DNA from 3 places in the Micromonospora sp. NPDC005298 genome. Region 3 is predicted to be linked to each of the others. Evidence: predicted binding sites of a transcription regulator. Region 3 holds the regulator's gene; each other region holds the start of a gene.
The links. The regulator HrcA, encoded in region 3, represses chaperone genes, less so after heat shock. The targets are predictions, from matches to a motif close to GGTTNGCACNCTCNNNNNGAGNGTGCNAACC.
Positions count from the first base shown of each region.

Region 1: groL (chaperonin GroEL) is a predicted target of HrcA. The motif match lies at 2,829-2,859, and genes of this name have one in related genera.
Region 2: groES (co-chaperone GroES) is a predicted target of HrcA. The motif match lies at 1,712-1,742, and genes of this name have one in related genera.

Region 1 is NZ_JBEXGP010000003.1:231,521-235,946, forward strand. It holds gene ABZS77_RS10065 (GNAT family N-acetyltransferase) at 1-629, shown strand, start outside; gene ABZS77_RS10070 (hypothetical protein) at 708-953, shown strand; gene groL (chaperonin GroEL) at 1,012-2,634, opposite strand; gene ABZS77_RS10080 (hypothetical protein) at 2,907-4,004, opposite strand; gene ABZS77_RS10085 (cold-shock protein) at 4,086-4,286, opposite strand.
Region 2 is NZ_JBEXGP010000012.1:95,170-99,595, forward strand. It holds gene ybaK (Cys-tRNA(Pro) deacylase) at 1-409, opposite strand, end outside; gene ABZS77_RS18580 (methyltransferase domain-containing protein) at 420-1,616, opposite strand; gene groES (co-chaperone GroES) at 1,876-2,190, shown strand; gene groL (chaperonin GroEL) at 2,261-3,901, shown strand; gene ABZS77_RS18595 (molybdopterin-dependent oxidoreductase) at 4,027-4,426, shown strand, end outside.
Region 3 is NZ_JBEXGP010000030.1:24,757-29,182, reverse strand. It holds gene ABZS77_RS27270 (16S rRNA (uracil(1498)-N(3))-methyltransferase) at 1-498, opposite strand, end outside; gene dnaJ (molecular chaperone DnaJ) at 500-1,645, opposite strand; gene hrcA (heat-inducible transcriptional repressor HrcA) at 1,719-2,741, opposite strand; gene ABZS77_RS27255 (DUF4870 domain-containing protein) at 2,970-3,611, shown strand; gene hemW (radical SAM family heme chaperone HemW) at 3,670-4,426, opposite strand, start outside.

The DNA of each region.
Region 1 (4,426 bases), on a different contig from region 3:
CCGAGGCGGTGCTCGCCGAGCGCGGGGTGTCCGAGGTACTGCTCGCCGGGAACCCGCCGTACTACGCGTGGCCGGGCATCGACGTGCGGTACACGCCCGCGGTCTGCGCCGCCCTGGCGCTGGGCTACCGGCAGGACCGGACGGCCTGGAACATGACGGCCGACCTGTCGTACGACGCTTCGTTGGCGTTGCGGTCCACCGAGGCGGCCGAGCGGCGGCTGGCCGAGCGGGGCATCACGGTACGGCGGGCGGAGCCGGCGGACCTGCCGGCGTTGACCGCTTTCGCCCGGGCCACCTTCGGCGGGACGTGGGACGGGGAGGTGGCCGGTTCGGTGGGCCGTACGGGCGCCGGCTGTCACCTGGCGGAGCGGGACGGGGAGCTGCTCGGGTTCGCCGCGTACGGGTCGTCGCGGCCGAGCTGGTTCGGGCCGATGGGCACCGCTCCGGCGGCGGAGGGCTCCGGGATCGGCGGGGTGCTGCTGCGTCGCTGTCTGCGCGACCAGCGGGCGGCGGGGCTGGATCGGGCGCAGATCGGCTGGGTGGGGCCGGTGCCGTTCTACTCGGGCAGCGCGGGCGCGCGGATCGAGCGGGTCTTCTTTCTGTACCGGCGGACCCTACCAGCGGCATAAGTGGGCAAATGGGGCATTGATTCATTCGCCCGCATCGCCCATCGACCGCCCCCTACCGTTTCGGTAGAGGAGGCAGCCATGACCACGGATGACGACCAGACCGAGGACGGCCCGCCGATCACCTGGAAACCGGTCAGCGACCTGCCCGGCCAACTGCCGTTCGACCGGCTCGACTACGGCGACGCCGAGCAACTGGCCGAGATGACCACCGACGGCGAGCCGGTGGTCGAGGAGCCGCAGGAGATGGTGGACGCCCCGATCCAACTGCTTCCGCCGTACGACCGGGCGCAGAAGAGGCGTAACCAGCGCCCACTGCCCACCTGACGACGAACGGGGCGGACTGCGTCAGCGGTCCGCCCCGTTCGGTGTGTCGGAACTGGACTCAGAAGTCCATGTCCCCGCCACCCGGGCCAGCCGGGGCAGCCGGGGTCTTCTCCGGCTTGTCCGCGACGACGGCCTCGGTGGTGAGGAAGAGCGCCGCGATGGAAGCGGCGTTCTGCAGCGCCGACCGGGTCACCTTGGCCGGGTCGATGATGCCCGCGGCCAGCAGGTCGACGTACTCGCCGTTGGCGGCGTTGAGGCCGTGACCCGCTTCGAGGTTACGGACCTTCTCCACCACGACGCCGCCCTCGAGGCCGGCGTTGACGGCGATCTGCCGCAGCGGGGCGTCGAGCGCGACCTTGACGATGTTGGCACCGGTGGCCTCGTCGCCGACCAGGTCCAGCTTGTCGAAGGCGGTCTTGCCGGCCTGCACCAGCGCGACGCCACCACCCGGGACGATGCCCTCCTCGACGGCGGCCTTCGCGTTGCGAACGGCGTCCTCGATGCGGTGCTTGCGCTCCTTGAGCTCGACCTCGGTGGCCGCGCCGACCTTGATGACCGCAACGCCGCCGGCCAGCTTGGCCAGCCGCTCCTGCAGCTTCTCGCGGTCGTAGTCGGAGTCGCTCTTGTCGATCTCGGCCCGGATCTGGTTGACCCGACCCTGGATCTGGTCGGCGTCGCCGGCACCGTCGACGATGGTGGTCTCGTCCTTGGTCACCACGACCTTGCGGGCGCGGCCCAGCATGTCGAGGCCGACGGCGTCAAGCTTGAGGCCGACCTCCTCGCTGATGACCTGACCACCGGTGAGGATGGCGATGTCGGCGAGCATGGCCTTGCGGCGGTCACCGAAGCCAGGCGCCTTGACGGCGACCGACTTGAAGGTGCCCCGGACCTTGTTGACGACCAGGGTGGCCAGGGCCTCGCCCTCGATGTCCTCGGCGATGATCAGCAGGGACTTGCCCGACTGCATGACCTTCTCCAGGATCGGGAGCAGGTCCTTGACCGACGAGATCTTGCTGTTGACGATCAGGAGGTAGGGGTCGTCGAAGACGGCCTCCATGCGCTCCGGGTCGGTCATGAAGTAGGCCGAGATGTAGCCCTTGTCGAAGCGCATACCCTCGGTGAGCTCCAGCTCGAGCCCGAAGGTGTTGCTCTCCTCGACGGTGATGACGCCTTCCTTGCCGACCTTGTCCATCGCCTCGGCGATGATCTCGCCGACGGTGCTGTCGCCAGCGGAGATGGAGGCGGTGGAGGCGATCTGCTCCTTGGTCTCGACGTCCTTGGCGAGCTTGGACAGCTCCTCCGAGACGCTCGCGACCGCGGCCTCGATGCCCCGCTTCAGGGCCATCGGGTTGGCGCCGGCAGCCACGTTGCGCAGGCCCTCGCGAACCAGGGCCTGGGCCAGGACGGTCGCCGTCGTCGTGCCGTCACCGGCGACGTCGTCGGTCTTCTTGGCGACCTCCTTGACCAGCTCGGCGCCGATCTTCTCGTACGGGTCCTCGAGCTCGATCTCCTTGGCGATGCTCACACCATCGTTGGTGATGGTGGGGGCACCCCACTTCTTCTCGAGCACGACGTTGCGGCCCTTGGGGCCGAGGGTCACCTTTACGGCGTCGGCGAGCTGGTTCATGCCCCGCTCGAGGCCGCGGCGCGCCTCTTCGTCGAACGCGATCATCTTGGCCATACGGCGTTGTCCTCCTGGACACTCACGGGCCACCCGAGATGTGTGCCCCGGATGGGCCGCCTGGTGTACGCACCTTGGGACGTCGCCACCTGGCGACGACGACGTCCTTCGGCCGGGCCGGATAGCCCGCGACGACCGGCCATGTGCCGCCCCGGCGTCTCCACGCCGGTGCAACCTGGCCCCACCGTCCCGACCATTGGCACTCACGGTATGCGAGTGCCAATGACTTGTTTAGCACTCTCCCCTGCCGAGTGCAAGCACGATGGTGCGGCTCAGCCGAGTTCCGCAGCCAGTCCGGTGCTGTTCACCGGCGCCTCATGCGACCGCTGCTCGGCGTACGTGACCAGCAGACCGATCAACTGGGCGAGGTGCGCCGGCAGTGCCAGCACGGCCGAGAGGGCGATCACCGCGACGATGCCGATCGCCGTGTCCGGCGACGAGAGCGGGTCCGTACCCAGCGGGACGGAGAGGATCGACTCCAGCACCGACGGGATCACAGTGGCGACGATCACCACCGCGACGACAAGCGCCACCCGACCGAGCAGCAGACCGAGCCGGTCGTGGAACATCCGGAACGACCGCCCGATCGGGTTCTGCCGCTCGAACAGGTAGACCGGGCCGGCCATGCTCAACGCCAGGGTCAGGTAGATGCCCGGCAGCACGCAGAAGCAGACGCCTACCCCGATCAGCAGACTGATCAGCAGCGACCAGCCCCACAGCCCGAGCGCCCGCCGTACGCCGTACCGCAGCGCCGGTCCCAGCTCGACGGCCTCCCCCGCCGCCTGGCGGGTGATCACCCAACTGCCGGCGGCCCAGCCGACGGCCTGCACCAGCCCGATCAGCAGGCTGCCGCCGACCAGGACGGAGAGCAGAGCCACCAGGTCGGTGACGAACGTGTCCGGCAGGCTGGACGGGGATTCAGACTGCACCTCCCAGCGGGCCGACGGGTCCACACCGAGGGAGATCACCGAGAGCACGGCTGCCGGCGCCACCTGGGTGAGCAGCATGATTGGCACCAGCAGCCGCCAACCCCTGCGCAGCGCCGCCCCACACCTGGCGGACCAGCCACCGAGACCGGCGCCTGGCGGTGTGACCAGGGGGTCGTTCGGGTCGTAGCCGTGACCCGGCGGGTACCAGCCGACCGGGGGCCCCGGATACCACGACTGGCCCGGGTAGGGGTCGGCGCCCGGCGGGTAGCCGCCGGTGGGCGGGAACACCCACTGCGCGGGCGCCGCGGGCGTACCCCAGCCGCCCTGGGCGGGATCCCAGCCCGGCGGCGGACCGGCCGGGCCGCCGGTTGCGCCCGGGTCGGACGGGCCCGGCTCCCCCGGCCCGGGAGGCGGGGTGGGCGGGGGCGGCTGGTCGGTCATGAACCCTCCTCAGCATCGGCTGGAACGGTTCACGATCTTCCCGGCTGCGTGCTCGTAGCGCAGCCCCCGACGCGCGGAAAATCAGATGACGCGTACGTGCTCGGCCTGGGGGCCCTTCTGACCCTGGGCGACCTCGAACTCCACCCGCTGGCCGTCGTCCAACGCCTTGTAGCCGTCCATCTCGATCGCGGAGAAGTGGACGAACACGTCCTGACCGCCGTCGACGGCGATGAAGCCGTAGCCCTTCTCGGCGTTGAACCACTTCACGGTGCCCTGTGCCACGGTGCACTTCCTCACTCTGCGCGGCGTTCCTGCCCCGGCGCGCGGCATGGCCGAGCGCGCGGACCACCGTCCGGCGATCGATGACGGCCGCTGAAACGGGTGACCGAAATCGCACGCTACACGAGGAGTGACGGCCGCGC
Region 2 (4,426 bases), on a different contig from region 3:
GCAGACCGCGCCGACCAGCCGAGACGTAGATCGTCGGGAATGCCAGCGCGGAGTCGTCCAGCACGGTGGGCAGCCGCTTGCGCTGCCCGAGCGGGCTGATCCCGCCGCGTACGTAGCCGGTTGCCCGCTCGGCGACCGCCCGGTCGGCCAGCACCGCCCGCTTGCCACCCACGGCCGACGCGAGCGCCTTCAGATCCAGCTCGCCGGTGACCGGAACGACCGCCACGGTCAGTGCACCGTCGACCTCGGTCACCAGCGACTTGAACACGCGCTCCGGTGGCACGCCGAGCGCCGCCGCCACCAGGGCGCCGTAGTTCGGGGCGTCCGGTGCCACCCGGTACGGATGGGTGCGATGCGCCACCCCATGCTTGACCACCAGTGCCGTCGCCGGAGTGCCCTGTCCTGCCACACCGGCGACGCTAGTCGACCGGTCGACCGACCAGCACTGTCGGTGCGCCGGCGATCCGGGTGAGCACCAGACTCGCCGCCTGGTCGCCGGCCAGCCGCAGGTCCCGCCGTAGCTGCTCGGGGGTGAGCGCGGAACCCCGCTTGAGGATCTCCACCCGGCCCACCCGGCGGTCCCGCAGCAGTGCGCGCAGTCGCTTGAGCGAGAACGGCAGCACGTCGGTGATCTCCAGGCAGCGCGCGTACGGGGTGCGGGTCGGCTGGTCGGCGTAGAGGTAGGCGATGCTCGGGTCGCCGAGGGTGGCGTCCAGCTCACCGGCCAGTTCGGCGACGAGGTGCGCGCGGACCACCGCCGGGTCCGGGTCGTACAGGTAGCGGCGCGGCGGCCCGACCGGCGCCTCGCTGGCGCCCGAGCCGGTGAGCTGGTGGCGGCGGGTACCGCCGTCCTCCCGGCGGTACAGGGTGGCGCGACGGGGCACCTCGGCCAGGTCGCCGCACCAGAGGGCGGCCTCGACCAGGTCGCCGTCCACGCCGACCCACTCGGCCTCCGCGCCGGCCGGGATGAGCGCGTGGTCCAGGCCCGGCGCCACCTTCACCACGGTGCGTGGCACCCGCTCGGCCAGTCCGGTGACGAAGTCCCACGGTGGCGAGTAGGCGCGCGGGTCGAAGATCCGTCGACCGGTGCCTGTGGTGCGCCGGGCCGGGTCGCAGAACACGCCGTCGACCCGGGAGACGTCGAACGAGGTGGCGTCACCGCACTCGACCGTGAACAGGTCCGCCAGCCCGGCAGCCTCGGCGTTGGCGGCGGCCATCGCGGCGGTCACCGGGTCGGCTTCCACCCCGTACACCCGGATGCCGGCGCGGGCGGCGGCCAGCGCGTCCGCGCCGAGACCGCAGCCGAGGTCGGCCAGGGTGCGGACGCCGCCCGCGGCGAGCCGGGCGGCCCGGCGGTCGGCGACCACCCGGCGGGTGGCCTGCTCCAGTCCGGCGCGGGTGAGGAACATCCCGGCGGCGACCGGCCCGAACTTGCCGACCGCCCGGTGGCGCAGCTCGGCCTGGGTGAGCGCCGCCGAGGCCAGCGCCGGAGGCACCCCGGCCGCGCGCAGCGCCGACGCCGCGGTCAGCGGGTCGCCGCCGGCCAGTCCGGCCGCCGCCGTGAGCGCGGCCGACCCCTCGGGGGTACGCAGCGCCGCCAGCTGGTCGAGATCCACCCCGACATTCTCCCGGTCGACGCGGAAATCCGGCCTGCCGGGGCGCGACTCGCTGGCACTCTCCTTGACGGAGTGCTAGCCACGGAATAACCTGCGATTAGCACTCTCACCCTGAGGGTGCCAGCTTCCGGGTCTCGCGACCCGGGCGCGCACGCCAGGCGGACCGGCACCCGCGACGACGGCCCCGCCCGGTGGCATGAGGCAGATTGACGCTGGTCAGCCCCGCTGGTCAGCAACGAAACCAGTACCCCAGGAGGGTATGCCCGTGACTACCGCGACCAAGGTTGCGATCAAGCCGCTCGAGGACCGCATCGTGGTCCAGGCGAACGAGGCTGAGACCACCACGGCGTCGGGCATCGTGATCCCCGACACCGCCAAGGAGAAGCCGCAGGAGGGCACCGTCCTCGCTGTGGGCCCGGGGCGCGTCGACGACAACGGCAACCGGGTTCCGGTTGACGTGCAGGTCGGCGACACCGTCCTCTACTCGAAGTACGGCGGCACCGAGGTCAAGTACGCCGGCGAGGAGTACCTGGTGCTCTCCGCCCGCGACGTCCTCGCGGTCATCGAGAAGTAAGCAACCGATCAGTGTCGTCGCCCCGGTCCGGCTCGCCGGGCCGGGGCGACGTCGCTTCGAAGGGACATACATGGCGAAGATCCTCAGCTTCTCGGACGACGCCCGGCACCTGCTGGAGCATGGTGTCAACGCCCTTGCTGACGCGGTCAAGGTCACCCTCGGCCCGCGCGGGCGCAACGTCGTCCTGGACAAGAAGTTCGGTGCGCCGACGATCACCAACGATGGTGTGACCATCGCCAAGGAGATCGAGCTCACCAATCCCTACGAGAACCTCGGCGCGCAGCTGGTCAAGGAGGTGGCGACCAAGACCAACGACGTCGCCGGCGACGGGACCACCACCGCGACCGTGCTGGCGCAGGCGATGGTCCGTGAGGGCCTGCGCAACGTCACCGCCGGGACCAACCCGGCCGGCATCAAGCGGGGCATCGACGCGGCTGCCGCCAAGGTCTCCGAGGCGCTGCTCGGCCGGGCCGTCGAGGTCGCCGACAAGAAGTCGATCGCGAACGTGGCGACGATCTCCGCGCAGGACGCCACGATCGGCGAGCTGATCGCCGAGGCGATGGAGCGGGTCGGACGCGACGGTGTCATCACCGTCGAGGAGGGCTCGATGCTCACCACCGAGCTGGAGGTGACCGAGGGTCTCCAGTTCGACAAGGGCTTCATCTCGCCGAACTTCGTCACCGACCTGGAGGGTCAGGAGTCCGTCCTCGAGGACGCGTACATCCTGGTCACCACCCAGAAGATCTCGGCGATCGAGGAGCTGCTGCCGCTGCTGGAGAAGGTCCTGCAGAACAGCAAGCCGCTGCTGATCATCGCCGAGGACGTGGAGGGCCAGGCGCTCTCGACCCTCGTGGTCAACTCGCTGCGCAAGACGCTCAAGGTCTGCGCGGTGAAGGCGCCCGGCTTCGGCGACCGGCGCAAGGCGATGCTCCAGGACATCGCCATCTCCACGGGCGCCGAGTTGGTCGCCCCGGAGCTGGGCTACAAGATCGACCAGGTCGGCCTGGAGGTGCTCGGCACCGCCCGGCGCGTCGTGGTCGACAAGGAGAACACCACGATCGTCGACGGTGGCGGCCAGAAGGCCGACGTCGAGGACCGGGTCTCCCAGATCCGCAAGGAGATCGAGGCCTCCGACTCCGACTGGGACCGGGAGAAGCTGGCCGAGCGGCTGGCGAAGCTCTCCGGCGGCATCGCCGTGATCAAGGTGGGTGCGGCGACCGAGGTCGAGATGAAGGAGCGCAAGCACCGCATCGAGGACGCCATCGCGGCGACCAAGGCCGCGGTCGAGGAGGGCACCGTGCCCGGCGGCGGCGCCGCCCTGGTGCAGATCCTCCCGGTGCTCGACGACGACCTGGGTTTCACCGGTGACGAGAAGGTCGGCGTCTCGGTCGTGCGCAAGTCGCTCGTCGAGCCGCTGCGCTGGATCGCGCAGAACGCCGGTCACGACGGCTACGTCGTGACCCAGAAGGTCACCGACATGAAGTGGGGTCACGGCCTCGACGCCGCCACCGGCGAGTACGGCGACCTGGTCAAGGCCGGCATCATCGACCCGGTGAAGGTGACCCGCAACGCGGTCACCAACGCCGCCTCGATCGCCGGTCTGCTGCTCACCACGGAGAGCCTCGTGGTCGAGAAGCCGGAGCAGGCCGAGCCGGCCGCCGCCGGCGGGCACGGCCACGGGCACAGCCACCAGCACGGCCCGGGCTTCTGACCCGGTAGCACACCCGTTCCGGGGCACACCGTCGTACGGCGGTGTGCCCCGGTTCGTCGTGCGAGGTCATTACCGAGCGCTGACGTGGTTGGCGACGCGGCGGAATGATCGCGCACACTGGGCCGATGAGCACCACGTCACGGCGGTACGCCGCGCTCGCCGGAGTGACCGCTGCCGCCGTCGCGATCGGAACCGCCGAGCCGGTCGCGGTGCTGACCGGTCCCCGGTCCGCGCCACTGGTCGCGGTCGGCGGGGTGGTCGTCGACGCCGTTCCCGAGTCGGTGAAGCAGTTCGCCATCGACCTCTTCGGCACCGCCGACAAGATCGCCCTGCTGGTCGGTACGGCGGTGCTGCTCGGCGCGTTCGCCGCGCTGTTCGGGATGCTGGCGGTACGCCGCTTGGCGTTCGGGCTGGCCGGGATCGCGGCGTTCGCCGCCGTCGGGGTGGCCGCCGCGTTGACCCGTCCCGGGGCGGACGTCCTCGACGCGCTGCCGTCGCTGGTCGGCGGTGGCCTCGGTGCCCTGG
Region 3 (4,426 bases):
GGCACCGGCGATCCGGCGGGCCACTGTCGTGGTGGACTCGTCGGGCGCGCCGGCCACCACCGGCAGCCACGGCCGGCGGGCCTGCTTCGCGGCCTCCCGGGCGGTGGCCACCCACTTCTCCCGGGCGCGTACGCCCCGGTCACCGCGCCACTGGGTCACCGAGCGGGACGCCGCCCAGGGCACGATCTCGTCGACCCCGACCTCGGTCATCGCCTGCACGGCCAGCTCGCCCCGGTCGCCCTTGGCGATGCCCTGCACGGCGACGATCCGGGGTACGGGCGCGTCCGCGTACCCCCGGGAGGTGATGCCGACCTCCAGGCTGCCCCGGCCGACGGCGGTAACCACGGCGGCGGCCGTGCCACCCCGGCCGTCGGCGAGCAGCAGCTCCTCGCCGACCCGCAGTCGTTGCACGGTGGCGGCGTGGTGCCCCTCCGGGCCGTCCAAAGTCAGTGCGTCGCCGGTGGGCAGCGCCTCGACCAGGAACAGCGGCGCGGACACCTCAGGCGTGCCCGTTGAACGCGTCGCGCATCCGGGAGAAGAAGCCGCCCTGCTTGGACAGCTCGGCGACCTCCTCACCACGGGTCTTGGCGAAGTCGCGCAGCATCTTCTCCTGGTCCGGGTCGAGCTTGGTGGGCGTGCGGACGTCCAGGTGCACGTAGAGGTCGCCCCGGCCGGTGCCGCGCAGGTGCGGCACGCCCCGGGCGCGCAGGCGCAGCGTGCTGGCCGGCTGGGTGCCGGCCTTGACGTCGACGGTCTCCTCGCTGTCCAGCGTCTTGATGGTGAGTCGGGTGCCCAGCGCCGCCGCGGTCATCGGCACGGTGACCCGGCAGTGCAGGTCGTCGCCCTTGCGGGAGTACACGTCGTGCGGACGCTCGTGGATCTCCACGTAGAGGTCGCCGGCGGTGCCGCCACCCGGGCCGACCTCGCCCTGCTGGGCCAGCCGGATCCGCATGCCGTCCTCGACGCCGGCCGGGATCTTGACGGTCAGCGACCGGCGGGTACGCACCCGGCCGTCGCCGGCGCAGGTCGGGCAGGGGTGCGGGATGGTGGTGCCGTAGCCCTGGCACACGGTGCACGGCCGGGCGGAGACGACCTGGCCGAGGAAGGTGCGCTGCACCGACTGCACCTCGCCCCGACCGCCGCACGCCTCGCAGGTGGCCAGGTGGGTGCCGGCGGCCGTGCCGGCGCCCGAGCAGGTGGTGCAGAGCACCGCGGTGTCGACGGTGATCGGCGCCTCGACGCCGAACGCCGTCTCGTGCAGGTCCAGCTCGAGTCGCAGGATCGCGTCGGCGCCCGGCCGGGTACGCGGACGCGGACCACGCGCGCCTCCGGCGGCACCGCCGAAGAACGCGTCCATGATGTCCTGGAAGCCGACGAACGGGCCGGCCCCACCGGGACCACCCGGACCGCCGGCGCCACCGCCACCGGGGGCGAGCGGGTCGCCACCCAGGTCGACGATCTGCCGCTTGCGGTCGTCCGAGAGGACCTCGTACGCGGCGTTGATGTCCTTGAACTTCTCCTGAGCCTCCGGGTCCGGATTGACGTCCGGGTGGAACTGGCGCGCCAACTTGCGGTAGGCGCGCTTGATCTCGTCATCGGAGGCTTCCCGGCTGACACCGAGGATGCCGTAGTAGTCCCTGGCCACTGCGTTCCGTGTCCTCATGTTCGTCTCGCGTTACGCCGACCGGCGGCCGTAGCCGGCCGTCGGCCCTGACTGGTCAGTTCTGGGCCAGCAGCTCGCCCACGTAGCGTGCCACGGCGCGCACCATGGCGATATTGCCGGGGTAGTCCATCCGGGTCGGCCCCAGCACCCCCAGGCCGCCCACGATGGTGGCGCCCGGGCCGTACCCGGTGCTGACCACCGAGGCGGCGCGCAGGTTGTCGAACTCGTTCTCGTCGCCGATCAGCACCCGGGTCGTGCTCGGCTCGGTCTCGCCGATCAGCTTCAGGAGCACGACCTCCTCCTCCAGCGCCTCCAGGATGGGCCGCAGCGAACCCTGGAAGTCGAGCAGGCCGCCCCGGGTGAGGTTGGCGGTGCCGGCCAGCGCGATGCGTTCCTCGTGCCGCTCGACGAGCGTCTCCAGCAGGACCGTGGAGAGAGTCGTCATCGCGGGGCGCAGCGTGGGCGGGGCGTCCTCGACCAGCGCCTGCACCAGCGGCGGCGTGTCCGACAGTCGGGCGCCGGCGAGCTTCTCGTTCACCAGCCGGCGCAGGTCGGTGACGTCGTCGGCGGGCACCGGCCCGGGCAGCTCCACGAGTCGCTGCTCCACCCGCCCGGTGTCGGCGATCATGACGAGCATCAGCCGGGTCGTGGAGATCGGCACCAGCTCCAGGTGCCGCACCGAGGAACGGGCCAGGCTCGGGTACTGCACGACGGCCACCTGCCGGGTCAGCTGCGCGAGCAGCCGTACGGTGCGGTGCACCACGTCGTCGAGGTCGACCGCGCCGACCAGGAAGCGCTCGATGGCCCGGCGCTCGGCCGGGCTGAGCGGCTTGACCCGGGACAGCCGGTCGACGAAGAGCCGGTAGCCGCGGTCGGTGGGCACCCGGCCGGCGCTGGTGTGCGGCTGCCGGATGTACCCCTCCTCCTCCAGCACGGCCATGTCGTTGCGGACCGTGGCCGGGGAGACGCCGAGCTGGTGCCGCTCGACCAGCGCCTTGCTGCCGACCGGCTCCTGGGTGGAGACGTAGTCCTCGACGATGGCGCGGAGCACGGCGAGCTTGCGGTCGTCCAGACCCATCCTCCGCACCTCCTGTCGCACGTCGGCCGCCGGCGCGACCTCAAGCCGGCGGACCGTCCTGGCACTCGACTGTAACGAGTGCCAGTCTACGTCGGCGCCCCCGCGAGCGCGATGATCAACGACAGCTCGTCGGTGCGGTCCGTACCACCCCGCTCGGGCCGATCGGTCCGGCCGGCCGGGCGGTGTCGCTCTGGTGCCGCGTTGCCAACGGCACCTACCGTGACACCCATGACTGAACCTCCTCGCCCTCCCGGCGCGGGTGACCCCGGTAACTACCCGCCGGAGCCGACCTCCCCGGGCCCGTTCCCGTCGTCGGAGCCGCCCACCGCACCACTGTCCGGGGCACCCGGCCCGGCCGGCTATCCCCCGCCCGGTGGCTATCCGCCGCCCACCGGTGACCAACCGCCGTCGGGCGGCTACCCTCCGCCCGGTGGCTACCCGCCGGGTGGCTATCCCCCGCCCGGAGGTCATCCCGGAGGCGGATATCCGACCGGCGGCGCCTACGGCGGCCCCGGCGGCGGCTACGCCAACAACGAGGACAAGACCTGGGCGCTCGTCGCGCACTTCGGCGGGGCCGCCGGCATGATCCTCAGCGGTGGCGTGCTCGGCTGGATCGGGCCGCTCGTGGCGCTGCTGGCCCGGGGCAACCAGTCCCCCACGGTCCGTGCGCACGCCGCCGCGGCGCTCAACTTCCAGCTCCTGTGGTCGATCATCGGCCTGGTCGGCTGGGTGCTGTCCTGCATCGTGATCGGGTTCATCCCGGTCGCGGCGGCCGTGATCCTCGGCGCCGTGTTCGGCATCATCGCCGGCATCAAGGCCAACGAGGGGCAGCTCTACCGCTACCCGCTCTCCGCCAGCTTCATCAAGTGACCCGGGCCGGCCGCTCCCCCGGCCGGTCCGGCGCCACCGGTCGGGGCGGCGCGCCCGCTCAGGGCAGCAGGTCGCGGACGACGGCGTCGGCGAGCAGCCGGCCGCGCAGGGTGAGCACCGCCCAACCGGCCGCGTACCTCCCGGCGTCCAGCAGACCGTCGGCCAACGCCCGTTCCGCGCCGGCCCGACCGGTGGCGTCGAGCACCGCCAGCGGCAGCCCGCTGGCGAGCCGCAGCCGCAGCATGACGTCCTCCATGTGCGCCTCGCCGGCGGTGAGCACCTCCCGGGCCAGGCCGGGAGACGTCCCGTCGGCCAGCCGCTTGGCGTACGCCGAGGGGTGCTTCACGTTCCACCAGCGCACCCCGCCGACGTGGCTGTGCGCCCCCGGGCCCAGCCCCCACCAGTCCGCGCCGGTCCAGTAGAGCAGGTTGTGCCGGCACCGGGCGTCCTCGCCGCCTGCCCAGTTGGAGACCTCGTACCAGGACAGGCCGGCCGCGTCGAGCGCGGCCTCCGCGGCCAGGTAGCGGTCCGCGGCGACGTCGTCACTGGGGTACGCCAGCTCGCCGCGCTTCATCCGGGCGGCGAGCCGGGTGCCGTCCTCGACGATCAGGGCGTACGCGCTGACGTGGTCCACCCCGGCGGCGACGACCTGCTCCAGCGAGGCCGCGAAGTCCTCGGCCCGCTCCCCCGGCGTGCCGTAGATCAGGTCCAGGTTGACGTGCGCGAACCCGGCGTCGCGCGCCTCCAGGGCGGCGGCGGTGGCCCGGCCGGCGCTGTGTTTGCGGTCCAGGATCGCCAGCACGCCCGGGGAGGCG